DNA from 2 places in the Isoptericola nanjingensis genome. Region 2 is predicted to be linked to the other one. Evidence: predicted binding sites of a transcription regulator. Region 2 holds the regulator's gene; the other holds the start of a gene.

Region 1 (7,136 bases), on a different contig from region 2:
GCCCTGCGCGGTGATCTCCGCCTCGGACACGCCCGAGGAGTCGATGCGCTGACGGATGACGTTGATCGACTCGTCGATCGTCGCCGACGTCACCTGCGACCCGTCGGTGGTGTCCGCCTTCAGGATCAGCTGCGTGCCGCCCTGCAGGTCGAGCGCCAGCCCCGGGGCCCAGCTCGCGCCGTCCGGGTTGGAGTCGGACTTGGCGTCCCAGAAGACGCCGGCGCCGAGGGCGAGGAACGGCAGGACGATCGTCAGGATCGTGAAGACCACGAGGGTGCGTACCGGACGCGACCGCTTCGTGCGTGAGTTCGCCAACTTCTGTCTCTTCCCGTCTGCGCGCCGCCGCGGGGCCGGCGCGTGATGGCGCCGGCCGGGATCACCCCGACCGGCGCGTCGTCAGGCCGACGGGCGCGAGCGCCCGCCGTCCCATGTCGCTGGTGCTGTCACTTCGATGCTGTCACTTGGTGGTGCCGGCCTCGCCCTCGTCACGACGCTGCTGCTCCCGGTACTCCCGCTGCGCGGTGTCCAGGCTCGACAGGTCGTCGGGGACGTCGATGTGACCGTCGCCGGAGGTGATCGTACCGGTCGCGGAGGAGTCGCTTGTGACGTCGGTCTCGTCGGCCTCGGCCACGGGCTCCTCGACCGGCGCGTCCACGCGCTTGGCGATGGCCGCGCGCAGCCAGCGGGTCTGCGCGCCGCCGGGGCCGGTCTCGATGGTGACGGTGTCGGTCGCCTCGTCGATCTCCACGACCGTGCCGAACAGGCCCGAACCGGTCATGACCTCCTGACCCGGCTCGAGCTGCGACCGGAACTCGGCCTGCTGCTTCTGCTGCTTGCGCGTCCGCTGGCTCATGAAGAACATGAGGCCGGCGAGGACCACGAAGAGGATGATGAGTTCCACGGAGCGTCCTTGTCTGTCGCTGCCCGACGGTCGTCGACCGACTGCCGGGCGTCGGGGGCGCACCGGTCGGCACGCCGGCGCAGAGTCCTGCGCACACGGCCCCCAACGAGCACGGCACCCGTCGAGTTCCGGCCCTGGGCCGTCGGCGGCCGGGGGCGCTCCCAGTCTACTGGGGCGGCCCGGCGTCCCTGTCGGACCCGTCGAACAGGGTTCCCCCGAGCGGCGCGCCCCACGCGCCGGGCGGCGGCTCGAGCCCGAGGTGCTCCCAGGCGGCCTGCGTGGCGACCCGGCCGCGCGGCGTGCGGCCCAGGAGCCCTTCGCGGACGAGGTACGGCTCGGCCACCGTCTCCACGGTGTCCGGCTCCTCACCCACGGTCATCGCGAGCGTGCCCAGGCCCACGGGACCGCCGGCGAACCGGCGGCAGACGGCGTCGAGCACGGCACGGTCCAGCCGATCGAGGCCGATCGGGTCGACCTCGTAGACCTCCAGCGCCGCCCGGGCCGCCCGGAGGTCGAGGCTGCCGTCCCCGCGCACCTGGGCCCAGTCGCGCACGCGGCGCAGCAGGCGGTTGGCGATGCGGGGGGTGCCGCGCGACCGGCCCGCGATCTCGTGCGCTGCGGCGTGCTGGATGTCGACGCCGAGCAGGCCGGCGGACCGGGTGATGACGCGCTCCAGCTCGGCGGCGTCGTAGAAGTCGAGGTGCCCGGTGAACCCGAAGCGGTCGCGCAGCGGGGCGGGCAGCAGGCCCGACCTCGTCGTCGCGCCGACGACGGTGAACGGCGGCAGCGCCAGCGGGATCGCGCTCGCGCCCGCCCCCTTGCCGACGACGACGTCGACGCGGAAGTCCTCCATCGCGACGTACAGGAGCTCCTCGGCGGGGCGCGCGAGGCGGTGGATCTCGTCGATGAACAGGACCTCGCCCTCCTCCAGCGAGGAAAGGACGGCGGCGAGGTCGCCCGCGTGCTGGATGGCCGGCCCGCTCGTGACCCGCAGCGAGGTGCCGAGCTCGGCGGCGATGATCATCGCCAGCGTGGTCTTGCCGAGCCCGGGAGGTCCGGACAGGAGCACGTGATCGGGCGACGCGTCGCGGGCGAGCGCGGCCTGCAGGACGAGGGAGAGCTGGTCGCGCACCACGCGCTGGCCCACGAACTCGTCGAGCTTCTTGGGCCGCAGCGCCGCCTCGGCCGCGCGCTCGACGTCGTCGGCCGAGGAGGTGACGAGCCGCTCCCCGCCGTACTCCGGGTCCGCCTCAGCCACGGCGGCCGCCCAGGGAGCGCAGCGCCGCGCGCAGCGTGGCCGCGACGTCGATCGGGCTGTCGGCCGGGCGGTCGTCGCTCGCGTCCGCGAGGACCCGGTCGACGGTGTCCTGGGCGACCTTGGCGGCCCAGCCCAGGCCCACGAGCGCCTCGACCACCTGGTCGCGCGCCGGGTCTCCCGCGGCCACGGGCGGCGCGTCGGGCACGACGGCGCCGGCGGCGGCGGACGTCGGGGCGCCCAGCTTGCCGGACAGCTCGAGCACCATGCGCTGGGCGCTCTTGGGGCCGACACCGGGGATGCGGCGCAGCGCCGCGAGGTCCTCGGACGCGACGGCGCGGCGCAGGGCGTCGGGGGTCAGCACGGCGAGCATGGCGAGAGCGATCCGGGGCCCGACGCCGGACACGGACTGGGCGGTCTCGAAGACCTCCCGTTCGTCCGCCTCCGCGAAGCCGAACACCGTCATCGAGTCCTCACGGACGACCAGCGTGGTGTGCAGCTGGGCCCGCTCCCCCACCCGCAGGCCGGCGAGGGTGCCCGGGGTGGCGTGCACGAGGTACCCGACCCCGCCGACGTCGAGCACGGCCCGCTCCAGCGTCACGTGCGTGACCGTGCCGGTCAGGGAGGCGATCACCGTGGTCCTTCCGTCGAAGAGGCCGTCGAGATGTCCGTCGACACGGCCGTCGAACACCCGTACGAGGCGTCACTGTAACAACCGGTGCCGACGCCGGGGCGGGCGACACTCGACGAGCCGCACGACGAGCCGCGCGACGGCGACCGGGCGGCCCGGGTCCCGCTCAGCGCCGGGCTCGGGAGGGGGCGCCGCGGTGCGAGCCGGTGCGCGCGGTGCGCTCGGCCGCCGCCCAGGCGCGCTGGGCCGGGGTGAGCTCGTTCCGCTCGCCGCCCTGGAGCGCTCCGGACGGCCGCCACAGGTGCGTGACGGCGAGGGCGAGCGCGTCGGCGGCGTCGGCCGGCCGCGGCAGCTCGTCGAGCCCGAGGATGCGCGCGATCATGCGCTGCACCTGCTCCTTGTCGGCGCGGCCGGACCCGGTGACGGCGGCCTTCACCTCGCTCGGCGTGTGCATCGCGACCGGGACGCCGCGCCGGGCGGCCGCGACCATCGCGAGGCCGGCGACCTGCGCGGTGCCCATCACGGTGCCGCGGTTGTTCTGGGCGAAGACGCGCTCCACGGCGACGACGTCGGGCACCGTGCGCTCGAGCCACTCCTCGAGCCCCTCGGCGACGCGCAGCAGCCGGAGGTCGACGCTCAGCTCGGGCTCGCTGCGCACGACCCCGACGTCGACCATCCGGGCCTTGCGGCCCGGCAACGAGTCGACGACGCCGACCCCGCACCGGGTCAGACCCGGGTCCACCCCCAGCACGCGCACGTCGTCACCCTCTCACGCGGGCGGCCGCGGACGGCCGACCCGCGCCGGGAGCCGTCACTCCTCGTCGAGGGCCGCCATGACCTCGTCGGAGGCGTCGAAGTTCGCGTAGACGTTCTGCACGTCGTCGCTGTCCTCGAGCGCGTCGATGAGGCGCATGATCTTGCGCGCGCCCTCCACGTCGACCTCGACCTCCATGGAGGGGTGCCAGATGGAGTCGGCCGAGTCGTACTCGATGCCGGCCTCCTGGATCGCCGTGCGCACGGCGACGAGGTCGGTGGCCTCCGAGAGGACCTCGATGACGTCGCCCTCGTCGCTGACCTCCTCGGCGCCCGCGTCGAGCGCGGCGAGCATCACGTCGTCCTCCGTGACGCCCTCCGCCTTCGGCACCACGACGAGGCCCTTGCGGGAGAACAGGTAGGACACGGAGCCCGGGTCGGCCAGGTTGCCGCCGTTGCGGGAGAACGCGAGGCGCACCTCGGAGGCGGCACGGTTCTTGTTGTCCGTGAGGCACTCGACGAGGACGGCGATGCCGTTCGCGCCGTAACCCTCGTACATGATCGTCTGGTAGTCGACGGCGTCGGCGCCCTCGCCGGAGCCGCGCTTGAGCGCGCGGTCGATGTTGTCGTTGGGGACCGACGACTTCTTCGCCTTCTGGATGGCGTCGAACAGCGTGGGGTTGCCGGCCGGGTCGCCGCCGCCCGTGCGCGCGGCGACCTCGATGTTCTTGATCAGCTTCGCGAAAAGCTTGCCGCGCTTGGCGTCGATCGCCGCCTTCTTGTGCTTGGTCGTGGCCCACTTGGAGTGACCTGACATGCGCTCCCTAACTCCTTCGCGATGCTTGGACGAGCCGGACGAACAACCCGTGCACGCGCGCGTCCCCCGTGATCTCCGGGTGGAACGCGGTGGCGAGCAGCCGTCCCTGACGTGCTGCGACGATCTTACCGGCGGCGGGCCCCACCGTGGAGCCGTCCGCCCAGCGGTCCGGCATGCGGGCGAGCACCTCGACGTCCGGCCCGGCCTCCTCGACCCACGGAGCGCGGATGAAGGCGGTGCGCACCGGGCGCCCGCCCGGCGCGTCCGAGACGCCCGCGACCTGCAGGTCCGCCTCGAACGAGTCCACCTGGCGGCCGAACGCGTTGCGCCGCACGACGACGTCCATCCCGCCCAGCGTGCGCTGGTCGGCGGTGCCGCCCTCGATGCGGTCCGCGAGCAGGATCATCCCCGCGCACGAGCCGAACACGGGCAACCCCTCGCCGATCAGCCGCCGCAGCGGGTCGGCGAGCTCGAACAGCCGCAGCAGCTTGTCGATCGTCGTCGACTCGCCGCCCGGCAGGACGAGCCCCTCGACCGCGTCCAGCTCGGACGGGCGGCGCACGCTCACGGCGCGCGCCCCCGCCTGCTCCAGCGCGGCCGCGTGCTCGCGGACGTCGCCCTGCAGGGCGAGGACTCCGATCGTCGTGGTCACCGGGGCAGTGTAGGGGCCCCGGGCCCGCCCGACCGGCGGCCGCTCAGGTGCACGTGCCGATCAGGCCCAGGGCTATGTTGTAGGTGCGAGTGTTCGACGGCACCGACGTCCACACGACGTTGCCCGTGAAGACCCGCTCGGCGCGCACGCGCGCCGAGGCGTTCGTCGCGACCCCCGTCACCTGATAGTTGGTGGTACCGGCCGGCACCTGCACGGTGGTGGGCGTGGCGGCGGGTCCGAAGGTGAACTGGTACCGGGTCGCGTTGGCGACCGCCGTCCAGTTGAAGGTCACGGAGACCAGACCGAGCGCGCCGCACGAGAGGGTGGGGGCGGGAACGGTCGCCGCGCTCACGGCGCCGCTCACGACCGTGCCCGTGTCGGTCCACGCCGTGCCCCCGAGCGAGGCCGCGAGCGCGACGGACACCCCGCCTGCCTGCCCCTGCACCGTCGACGGCGCCGACGCGGAGAGCGTGACTGCCACGCACAGCGCGGCCGTCCCACCCGCGGGGATGGTCGCGGAGGTGCCGTTGCCCGCGCCGCACCCCGTCCCGGTGTCGGCGGCGCCGAACGACGCGCCGGTGGTGAACGACGTGCCCAGGGTCCCGGTCCGCGTCGGCGTGGCGGTCACCGTCGTCGGCCGCGAGCCGCCGTTGCGCACCGTGACGATCTCGGACGCGCCGGAGCCCGGCACCGCGCCGGGGAGGGTGAGAGCGGGCAGGCTGACCGTGCCCCCGCGACCCACGAGGCCGTTGCCGAGGTTCGCGACCTGCACGTCCACCGTGCCCGCAGAGATCTGGGTCGTCGGAGCCGCGGCGGTGCCCGACCCACGCCACCAGGCCCAGGCGATCCCGCCCCCGGCGAGCACGCACACCATCGCCGCGACCACCAGGACCGCGACGCGGCGCACGGTCGCCCCGGCCCGCGTCGGCTCAGGCACGGTGGTCGCTCCCTCGCGGGCGGGCACGATTCAGCAGCACGCCGGCCACGACGGCACCCGCGGCCGCGAGCAGCACCGGCAGCGGCTGCCCACCGGTCCGTGCGAGCGCGCCCGGGCCGTCGGGGACGTCGTCGGCCTGTCGGCGCCCGCCGTCCTGCTCGCCTCCGCTGTCCGGCGGCCCGTCGCCCGCCAACGTCACGAGCACGTCCACGGGGACGGTCTCGCCCTGCGTCTCGTTCCCCGCCGCGCGGTCGAGCGACGCCTCCACCGTGACGGGCAGCACCTCCGACTCGGCGAGCAGCACCGGGGCGGACCCCGCGCCGTCGGACCACCGGCCCCCCTCCGGGCGCACCCGGACCTGCACCGCCTCTGCGAGGGCGGAGGCTCCGTGGCCGGTCACCCCGTCCCCGACCGAGACGGCGACGCGGCTGCCGGCCGGGCCGGGCCCGTCGTTGCGCACGAGCAGCACGGCCCGGCGCGTCTCGCCCGGCGTCCAGGGCGCGGAGCCGAAGAGCGCCGCCTCGAGGTCGGTCGTCCAGCGGCGGCCGTCCACACTCAGCGCCACGCCTCCGTGCTCGGGGCCGCCGTACGCTCCCGCCGCCGGCGCCGGCGCCAGCAGCACCCCGGCGACGAGCGCGGCCCCGCACGTCGCGACACGGCGCCCTTCGCCCCTCATCGGCCGTCGACCTTCCGCGCACCGCCCGCGGCCGGCGGCGCCGCCGGCCACCAGGTCGCGAGCCCGTCGGGCGGAACGCTCGGCCCGGTGCCCGACGCCGGAGCGGGGGCCGACGGGGGCTCCCCCGCGCCGGACGACCGGCGCCCCCGCCGCTCCCGGACCTCGCCCGCGACGAGCCACGACGCGTACCCCAGGAGGAGGACCGCGAACCCGGTCGTGAGGAACCGGCGCTGCTCGGGCGTCCCGAAACCCATGAGGCGGCCCAGCTGCGGGACGGCGTACCAGAGCGTGCCGCGCACCTGCACGGCCTGCACGGGCTCCGGGTCGGCGACCGCGTTCGCGTCACCCCGGGTCAGCAGCGTCCGCTCCCCGTCGACGGTGGCGCCGAGGCCGACCACCCGGTGCGTCACGACCGTGGGGTCCCCGGAGCGCAGCTGGTACGTGACCACCTGTCCGGTCGTGATCTCGTCCACGTCGACCGGGCGCACCACCACGAGCGTGCCGACGTCGAGCG
Region 2 (7,136 bases):
GCTCGACCTCGACGCCCTGGCGGACGGCGCCGAGGGCGGCGACGGCTCCCTCGCCGCGTCGACCCTCTCCGGCGAGGGCGCCCTCCTCGCCTCGCTGGCCGCGCGCCGCACGGGTCGGATGACCGACATCGTCGCGACGATCCAGTCCGAGCAGGACCGCATCATCCGTGCCGAGCTCGCCGGCGCGCTCGTCGTGCAGGGCGGCCCCGGCACGGGCAAGACCGCCGTCGCCCTGCACCGCGCCGCGTACCTCCTGTACGCGCACCGTCGCGTGCTCGAGCGCAGCGGCGTCCTCCTCGTGGGCCCGAGCCGCGCCTTCCTCCGGTACATCGACCAGGTGCTGCCCTCGCTCGGCGAGACCGGCGTCGTCGCGACCACCGTGGGCGAGCTGCTGCCCGGCGTCCGGGCCGACCTGGCCGACACCCCCGCCGCCACCGAGATCAAGGGGCGTCTGGTGTGGCGCGACGTCGTGCGCCGCGCCGTGCGCGCCCGCGAGCGCGTCCCGGAGCGCGACGTCCGCTTCCGGCTCGAGGGGTACGACCTCGTCGTGCGCCGCCGCGACGTGCGCGACGCGATCGGCCGCGCGCGCCGCACGCACAAACCGCACAACGAGGCCCGCGCCGCCTTCGTGCGCGACATGCTCGCGCGCCTCGTGGACCAGTACCGCGCCGCGGCCGACACCGAGCTCGCCCCCGAGGACGTCGCGATGGTCACCGAGGACCTGCGCTCCCACCGGGACGTGCGGGTCGCCCTCAACCTCGCCTGGTTCCCGATCAGCCCCGAGAAGCTCGTCGCCGACCTCTTCGCCAAGCCGCACCGGCTGGCGGAGGCCGCGCCCGAGCTGTCCGCGAGCGAGCGAGCGGCCCTCCGGCGCGACCCGGACGCACCGTGGACCGAGGCCGACGTCCCCCTGCTCGACGAGGCCGCCGAGCTGCTCGGCGAGGACGACTCGATCGCCAGGGCCGAGGCCCGGGCGCGCGCCGCCGAGCGCGCCGCGGAGCTGGAGTACGCCCGGTCCGTGCTCGAGTCCACCGGCGCGGGCGGCGGCCTGGTGGACGCCGAGACGCTGGCCTCCCGGTTCGAGTCCACCGGGCCGCGGCTGACGACCGCGGAGCGCGCCGCGGAGGACCGGACCTGGACGTACGGCCACGTGGTCGTCGACGAGGCGCAGGAGCTCTCCCCCATGGCGTGGCGGATGCTGGTGCGCCGCGTGCCCACGCGCTCGATGACGATCGTCGGGGACGTCGCGCAGACGTCGTCGCCCGCGGGCGCCCGGTCGTGGGCCCGTGCGCTGGACCCGGTGCTCGGCGACTCCTGGCGCCTGGAGGAGCTGACGGTCTCCTACCGCACCCCGGCCGCGGTCGCGGACGCCGCGCAGCGGATGGCCGCGGAGGCCGCGCTCCCCGTCTCGCCGCTCACCGCCGCCCGGCAGGTCGACGGCGCGCTGGAGCTCACGCGGGTCACGCCGTCGGGTCCCGCGCGTCCGGTTCTGGTCCAGGAGGTCGTGGACCACGCCGTCTCCCTCGCGGGCGAGTTCGTCGGCTCCGACGGCGCCGGACGGGTGGCGGTGGTGGCCGCGGCCGACCAGGTCGAGGCGATCCGGGTCGCCGTCGAGTCCGCCCTGCCCGACGCCCTCGGGCCGGACGAGGGCGCGCGCCTGCTCGCCCAGCGCCCGGAGGACGCCCAGGTGAGCGTGCTCGACCCGCGCGCGGCCAAGGGGCTGGAGTTCGACGCCGTCGTGCTGGTCGAGCCGGCGGCCGTCGCGGAGGGTCCGGGCGGGGCGTCGGACCTGTACGTCGCGATGACGCGCCCCACCCAGCGCCTCGTCGTCGTGCACGAGCGTGCCCTCCCCGCCGGCATCGTGGAGCTCGTCGCGGCGTGACGCAGGAGGTGGCACCGGACATCGCCACCGGACATGGCACCGCAACGGTGAGACGCGTTTGTCGGCGCGGGCCCGCACGGCGCACCATGGCCTCGTGCTGCGAGCCCTCCTTCTCGAGAACGTCCACCCCGTCGCTGCCCAGAATCTTCGTGATGCGGGCATCGAGGTCGTCACGCGCCCCGGCGCGCTCGACGAGTCCGAGCTGATCGAGTCCCTCGCGGACTTCCAGATCCTCGGCATCCGGTCCAAGACCACCGTCACCCGCAAGGTCCTGGAGAGCGTCCCCGGCCTGCAGGCCGTCGGCACCTTCTCCATCGGCACCAACCAGATCGACCTCGAGGCCGCCGCGGCCCACGGCGTGGCCGTGTTCAACGCGCCCTACTCGAACACGCGCTCCGTCGTCGAGCTCGCGATCTCGGAGATCATCGCCCTGACGCGTCGCCTCACGGTGCGCGACAAGGCGCTGCACGACGGTGTCTGGGACAAGACGGCGGAGGGCTCGCACGAGGTGCGGGGCCGCACGCTGGGCATCATCGGCTACGGCAACATCGGCTCCCAGCTGTCGGTGCTCGCCGAGAACCTCGGCATGCGGGTGGTCTTCTACGACACCGCCGAGAAGCTCGCCCTCGGCAACGCGCACCGCGTCGAGACCATCGAGGAGCTGCTCGCCGCGGCCGACGCCGTGACGATCCACGTGGACGGGCGGGCGGGCAACGCCGGCCTCTTCGGGGCGGACCTGTTCGCCGGCATGAAGCCCGGCGCGATCTTCCTCAACCTGTCGCGCGGCTTCGTCGTGGACGTCGAGGCGCTGCGGGAGCACATCCGCTCCGGGCACCTCGGCGGCGCGGCCGTCGACGTCTTCCCGACCGAGCCGAAGAAGCGCGGCGACGGCTTCACGTCGCCCCTGCGCGGCCTGCCGAACGTCATCCTCACCCCGCACGTCGGCGGCTCGACGGAGGAGGCCCAGGAGGCGATCGGCGAGTTCGTCTCCAAGAAGCTGCGCGACTTCGTGGCGACCGGGTCCACGACGCTGTCCGTGAACCTCCCGAACCTCCAGCTCGCGCACACGGGCGTCGGCCGCATCATGCTGCTGCACCGCAACGTGCCCGGCGTCCTCGCCCGCGTGAACCAGGTCTTCGCCGACCACGGCGCCAACATCGAGGCGCAGATGCTCGCGACGCGCGGCGAGATCGGCTATGTGGTGACCGACATCTCGGACGTCACCCAGCGCGGCGCGTCGGCCAAGCTGCAGGCCATGGACTCGACGATCCGCCTCCGCATCCGCGACGCGTTCGAGCGGCCCGAGTTCCCGCCGGGGCCCGCCGCCGGCTGACACCCACCCGGCACCGCACGGCGCACGCGCCGCACGCGCGAAGGGCGGCCCCGGTTCCCCGGGGCCGCCCTTCGCGCGTCGGTCGGTGCTCAGCCCGACTTGCGGCGGAACATCTTCTGCACGGGCCCGGTCGTCTCCGAGCCGTGCACCTGGCCGGTGTTGCCGTCCTTGCCGGCGGTCGGGTGGCTGGCGGCGTTCTTCTTCTCCAGCGCCTCCCGGAAGCGCGCCTTCGTGTCCTCGGAGGGCTTCGCCCTGGAGTCGTCCGTCATCGCGGTCACCTCGTCGTCCGTCGGGGTGGGTGTGCTCGCGCGGCGGGGCCACGCAGCACCTGGTGCCGTCCAGCATGCCCCGGGCCGTCACCCGGCGCCAGGGCATTTCGCCCGGACCGGGCGACCCGGGCGTCAGGCGGTCGTGCCGCCGCTCCCGGCGGTGGCGCGCTCGTCCCGCTCCGCCCGCAGCGAGCTGATCGCCGACTCGAAGTCCTCGAGGGACTCGAACGACTGGTAGACGCTGGCGAAGCGCAGATAGGCGACCTCGTCCAGCTCGCGCAGCGGCCCGAGGATCGCCAGGCCGACCTCGTTCGCCTCGATCTCCGGCCGGCCGGAGGCGCGCAGGGTCTCCTCGACCTTTTGCGCGAGGACGGCGAGGTCGTCGGCGCTCACCGGCCGGCCCTGGCAGGCCTTGCGCACGCCCGCCACCACCTTGTCCCGGCTGAACGGCTCGGTCACCCCGGAGCGCTTGGCCACCGACAGGCTGGCCGTCTCGATCGTGGTGAACCGGCGCTGGCACGCGGGGCACTGACGCCGGCGACGGATGGACGAGCCGTCGTCGGAGGTGCGCGAGTCGACGACTCGCGAGTCCGCGTGGCGGCAGAACGGGCAGTGCATCGCTGGTCTCCTGCGCTCGGCTCCGGACCGGCGCCCGGCTGCCCGACAAGGTAAGCGGCGGGCGACCGTCCGCGCAAGCAGGATCCCCCGCGGCGGGGCCGATCCTCGCCGTCAGTCCAGCGGGAGCACCACGACCTGCCCGGTCTGGAGCTCCGCCGACGTCAGCCCGTTGAGGTCGCGGAGCTCGGCGACCACGTCACGCAGATCCTCGCCCGTGTCACGCACCTGCTGCGCGTACTGCCAGAGGGTGTCGCCGGGCGCCACCGTCTGGAGCCGGACCTCGACGCCCGTGCCCGGCGACTCGGCGACGGCGCGCTGGCCGAACAAGCCCGCTCCCACGAGCACGAGGAGCACGAGGGCCGCGACCACCACCCGGCCCCTGCGGGTGAGTCGGAGCCCTCCGAGCCCGAGGAAACCGTGCGCGTCGCTGGTGCTGCGTGCGTTCTGCATCGTCCTGCCTCCGGTCCACGCGGTGCCGCCCGGGGCGGCCGCTCCGTCGAACGTCTGTTCGTCGAACACCTGTACGTCGAACTGCTGTACTAGGTGTACCACGTCCCGGCGACACGGTCGAGGCCCGATCGAACAGATGTTTGATGTCGGGCCGGAACTGGCTTAGAGTGGCCGACAGCGCGATGGAAGGTTTGTCGGATTTCATCGGCCCGCCCACGGGCCGCGCCCTGCAGGACGGAGAACGCGATGACCAGCGGACGGGACCAGGCCCCGGCGTCCACGACGACGGCGACGCCATGGGCTGCCCAGGACGAGACCCTCGACGGCGCGGCCACGACGACCGCCGGCGCCTCGACGACCGCGCTGGCGTCGGTGAGCGAGCTCTCGCCGTCGTCCGACCGCCTCACGCCCCGCCAGCGGCGCGTGCTCGAGACCATCCGCAGCTCCGTCGAGGCACGTGGCTACCCGCCGACCATGCGCGAGATCGGCGAGGCCGTGGGCCTGGCGAGCCCGTCCTCGGTCAAGCACCAGCTCACCACGCTCGAGCGCAAGGGCTACCTGCGCCGCGACCCCAACCGGCCGCGCGCGATCGAGGTCGTCGACCCCGAGGCACCCGCCATCGACAGGGCCGCGCCCGAGGCAGACCCCGCCCCGGGGTACGTGGCGGGGTCGCTCGCCGCGTCCGACGCGCAGCCGGCTCAGGCCCCGTCCTACGTCCCGCTGGTCGGCAGGATCGCCGCCGGAGGCCCCATCCTCGCGGAGCAGGTCGTCGAGGACGTCTTCCCGCTCCCCCGGCAGGTCGTCGGCGACGGCGACCTGTTCCTGCTCAAGGTCGCGGGCGACTCGATGGTCGACGCCGCGATCTGCGACGGCGACTGGGTGGTCGTGCGCAGCCAGCCCGTCGCCGAGAACGGCGAGGTCGTCGCCGCGATGATCGACGGCGAGGCCACGGTCAAGACCTTCAAGCAGGCCGACGGGCACACCTGGCTGCTGCCGCAGAACGCCGCCTACTCCCCCATCCCGGGCGACGAGGCGCAGGTGCTCGGCCGGGTCGTGGCGGTGCTCCGCAGCCTCTGAGTACCGCCGGTGCGGCCCCGGGCCGTCAGAACCCGAGGCGCTGCTGCACGGCCCGCATGCTCTCGGCCGACGCGCGCAGCCCGGCGACCTCGTCGTCCGACAGCGGGGTGTCGATCGTCTCTGCCACGCCCCGGCGGCCGACGAGCGACGGTACCGACAGGCAGACGTCGCTGATGCCGTAGAAGTCGTCCAGGCGCGAGGACACGTTCATCACGCGGTGCTCGTCGTTGAGCACCGCCTCGATGATCCGGGTGGCCGCCAGGCCAACCGCGTAGTTGGTGGCCCCCTTGCCGGCGATGACGCGGTAGGCGGACTCCACGACGTCGGTCGCGATGCGCCGCCGGGCAGCCTCGTCCAGGGGCGGGTGCCCCCGGAACGGCCGCCAGTCCAGGAGGGGCACGCCGGCGATCGTCGCGGAGCTCCACAGCACGATCTCCGAGTCGCCGTGCTCGCCCGCGATGTTCGCGTGCACGTTCCCGACCGCCACCCCGCAGTGGCGGGCCAGCGCGTCGCGCAGCCGCGACGAGTCGAGGACGGTCCCGCTGCCGAACACCCGCCCCCGGGGCAGGCCGCTGATCTCCTGCGCGGCGTAGGTGACGACGTCGACCGGGTTGGTGACCATGAGGAACACGGCGTCCGGGGCCACCTCGAGGAGGCCCGGCAGGATGGACCGCGTGAGGCCGACCGTCGCCTCGGCCAGGTCGAGGCGGCTCTGTCCGGGCTTCTGCTTGGCCCCCGCCGTCACCGCGACGATGTCGGCGCCGCGGCAGACCTCCACGTCGTCCGAGCCGTCGATCTCGGCCTGAGGGATGAACATGCCCCCGTGCCGGAGGTCGAGCACCTCGGCCTCGACCTTCGCGCGGTTGACGTCCAGGAGGGCGACGGACCGGGCCGCGCCCCGGGCCAGCGCCGCGTACGCGAGGGTGGAGCCCACCGCGCCCGCTCCGACGATCGCGAGCTTGGTCGTCCTGCGTGTCTCGTCCACGGCCCCACGCTAGGTGTCGAGGCGCCGGAGCGCAGCGCGGACGAGTTCCCCGTCCGTGGTCGGCCAGAAGTCGGGCATGGAGCGGGTGAGGAAGGACCCGTAGCGGGCGGTCGCGAGGCGCGGGTCGAGCACGGCCACGACGCCGCGATCCTCGCCCGTGCGCACGAGCCGGCCGGCGCCCTGCGCGAGGAGCAGCGCGGCGTGCGTGGCTGAGACCTGCATGAACCCGTTGCCGCCCACCTGCTCCACCGACCGGGCCCGCGCCGCCTTCACCGGGTCGTCCGGGCGCGGGAACGGGATCCTGTCCACGAGCACCAGCTGGCAGCTCGGGCCCGGGACGTCGACGCCCTGCCACAGCGAGAGGGTGCCGAAGAGGCAGGTCGCGGGATCGTCGGCGAACGCCTTCACGAGGGTCGGGAGCTGGTCGTCGCCCTGGCACAGCACGGGGACGTCCAGCCGCTCGCGCATCGCCTCCGCGGCGGCCGTCGCCGCCCGGCGGGAGGAGAACAGCCCGAGCGTCCT

What was found. Region 2 encodes LexA, which represses DNA repair genes until DNA is damaged. Its sites were predicted from a motif close to TCGAACANNTGTTCGA; they were not measured.
Region 1: ruvA (Holliday junction branch migration protein RuvA) is a predicted target of LexA. The motif match lies at 2,840-2,855, and genes of this name have one in related genera.

Annotation. Positions count from the first base shown of each region.
Region 1 is NZ_JBNOZL010000003.1:404,089-411,224, forward strand. It holds gene secD (protein translocase subunit SecD) at 1-270, opposite strand, end outside; gene yajC (preprotein translocase subunit YajC) at 458-901, opposite strand; gene ruvB (Holliday junction branch migration DNA helicase RuvB) at 1,068-2,159, opposite strand; gene ruvA (Holliday junction branch migration protein RuvA) at 2,152-2,790, opposite strand; gene ruvC (crossover junction endodeoxyribonuclease RuvC) at 2,954-3,544, opposite strand; gene ACQP6G_RS07410 (YebC/PmpR family DNA-binding transcriptional regulator) at 3,599-4,357, opposite strand; gene pdxT (pyridoxal 5'-phosphate synthase glutaminase subunit PdxT) at 4,365-5,009, opposite strand; gene ACQP6G_RS07420 (hypothetical protein) at 5,053-5,946, opposite strand; gene ACQP6G_RS07425 (hypothetical protein) at 5,939-6,622, opposite strand; gene ACQP6G_RS07430 (signal peptidase I) at 6,619-7,136, opposite strand, start outside.
Region 2 is NZ_JBNOZL010000001.1:87,712-94,847, forward strand. It holds gene ACQP6G_RS00410 (HelD family protein) at 1-1,882, shown strand, start outside; gene serA (phosphoglycerate dehydrogenase) at 1,977-3,215, shown strand; gene ACQP6G_RS00420 (DUF5302 domain-containing protein) at 3,305-3,484, opposite strand; gene nrdR (transcriptional regulator NrdR) at 3,617-4,102, opposite strand; gene ACQP6G_RS00430 (LysM peptidoglycan-binding domain-containing protein) at 4,214-4,621, opposite strand; gene lexA (transcriptional repressor LexA) at 4,799-5,629, shown strand; gene ACQP6G_RS00440 (L-lactate dehydrogenase) at 5,655-6,614, opposite strand; gene ACQP6G_RS00445 (ATP-dependent DNA helicase) at 6,624-7,136, opposite strand, start outside.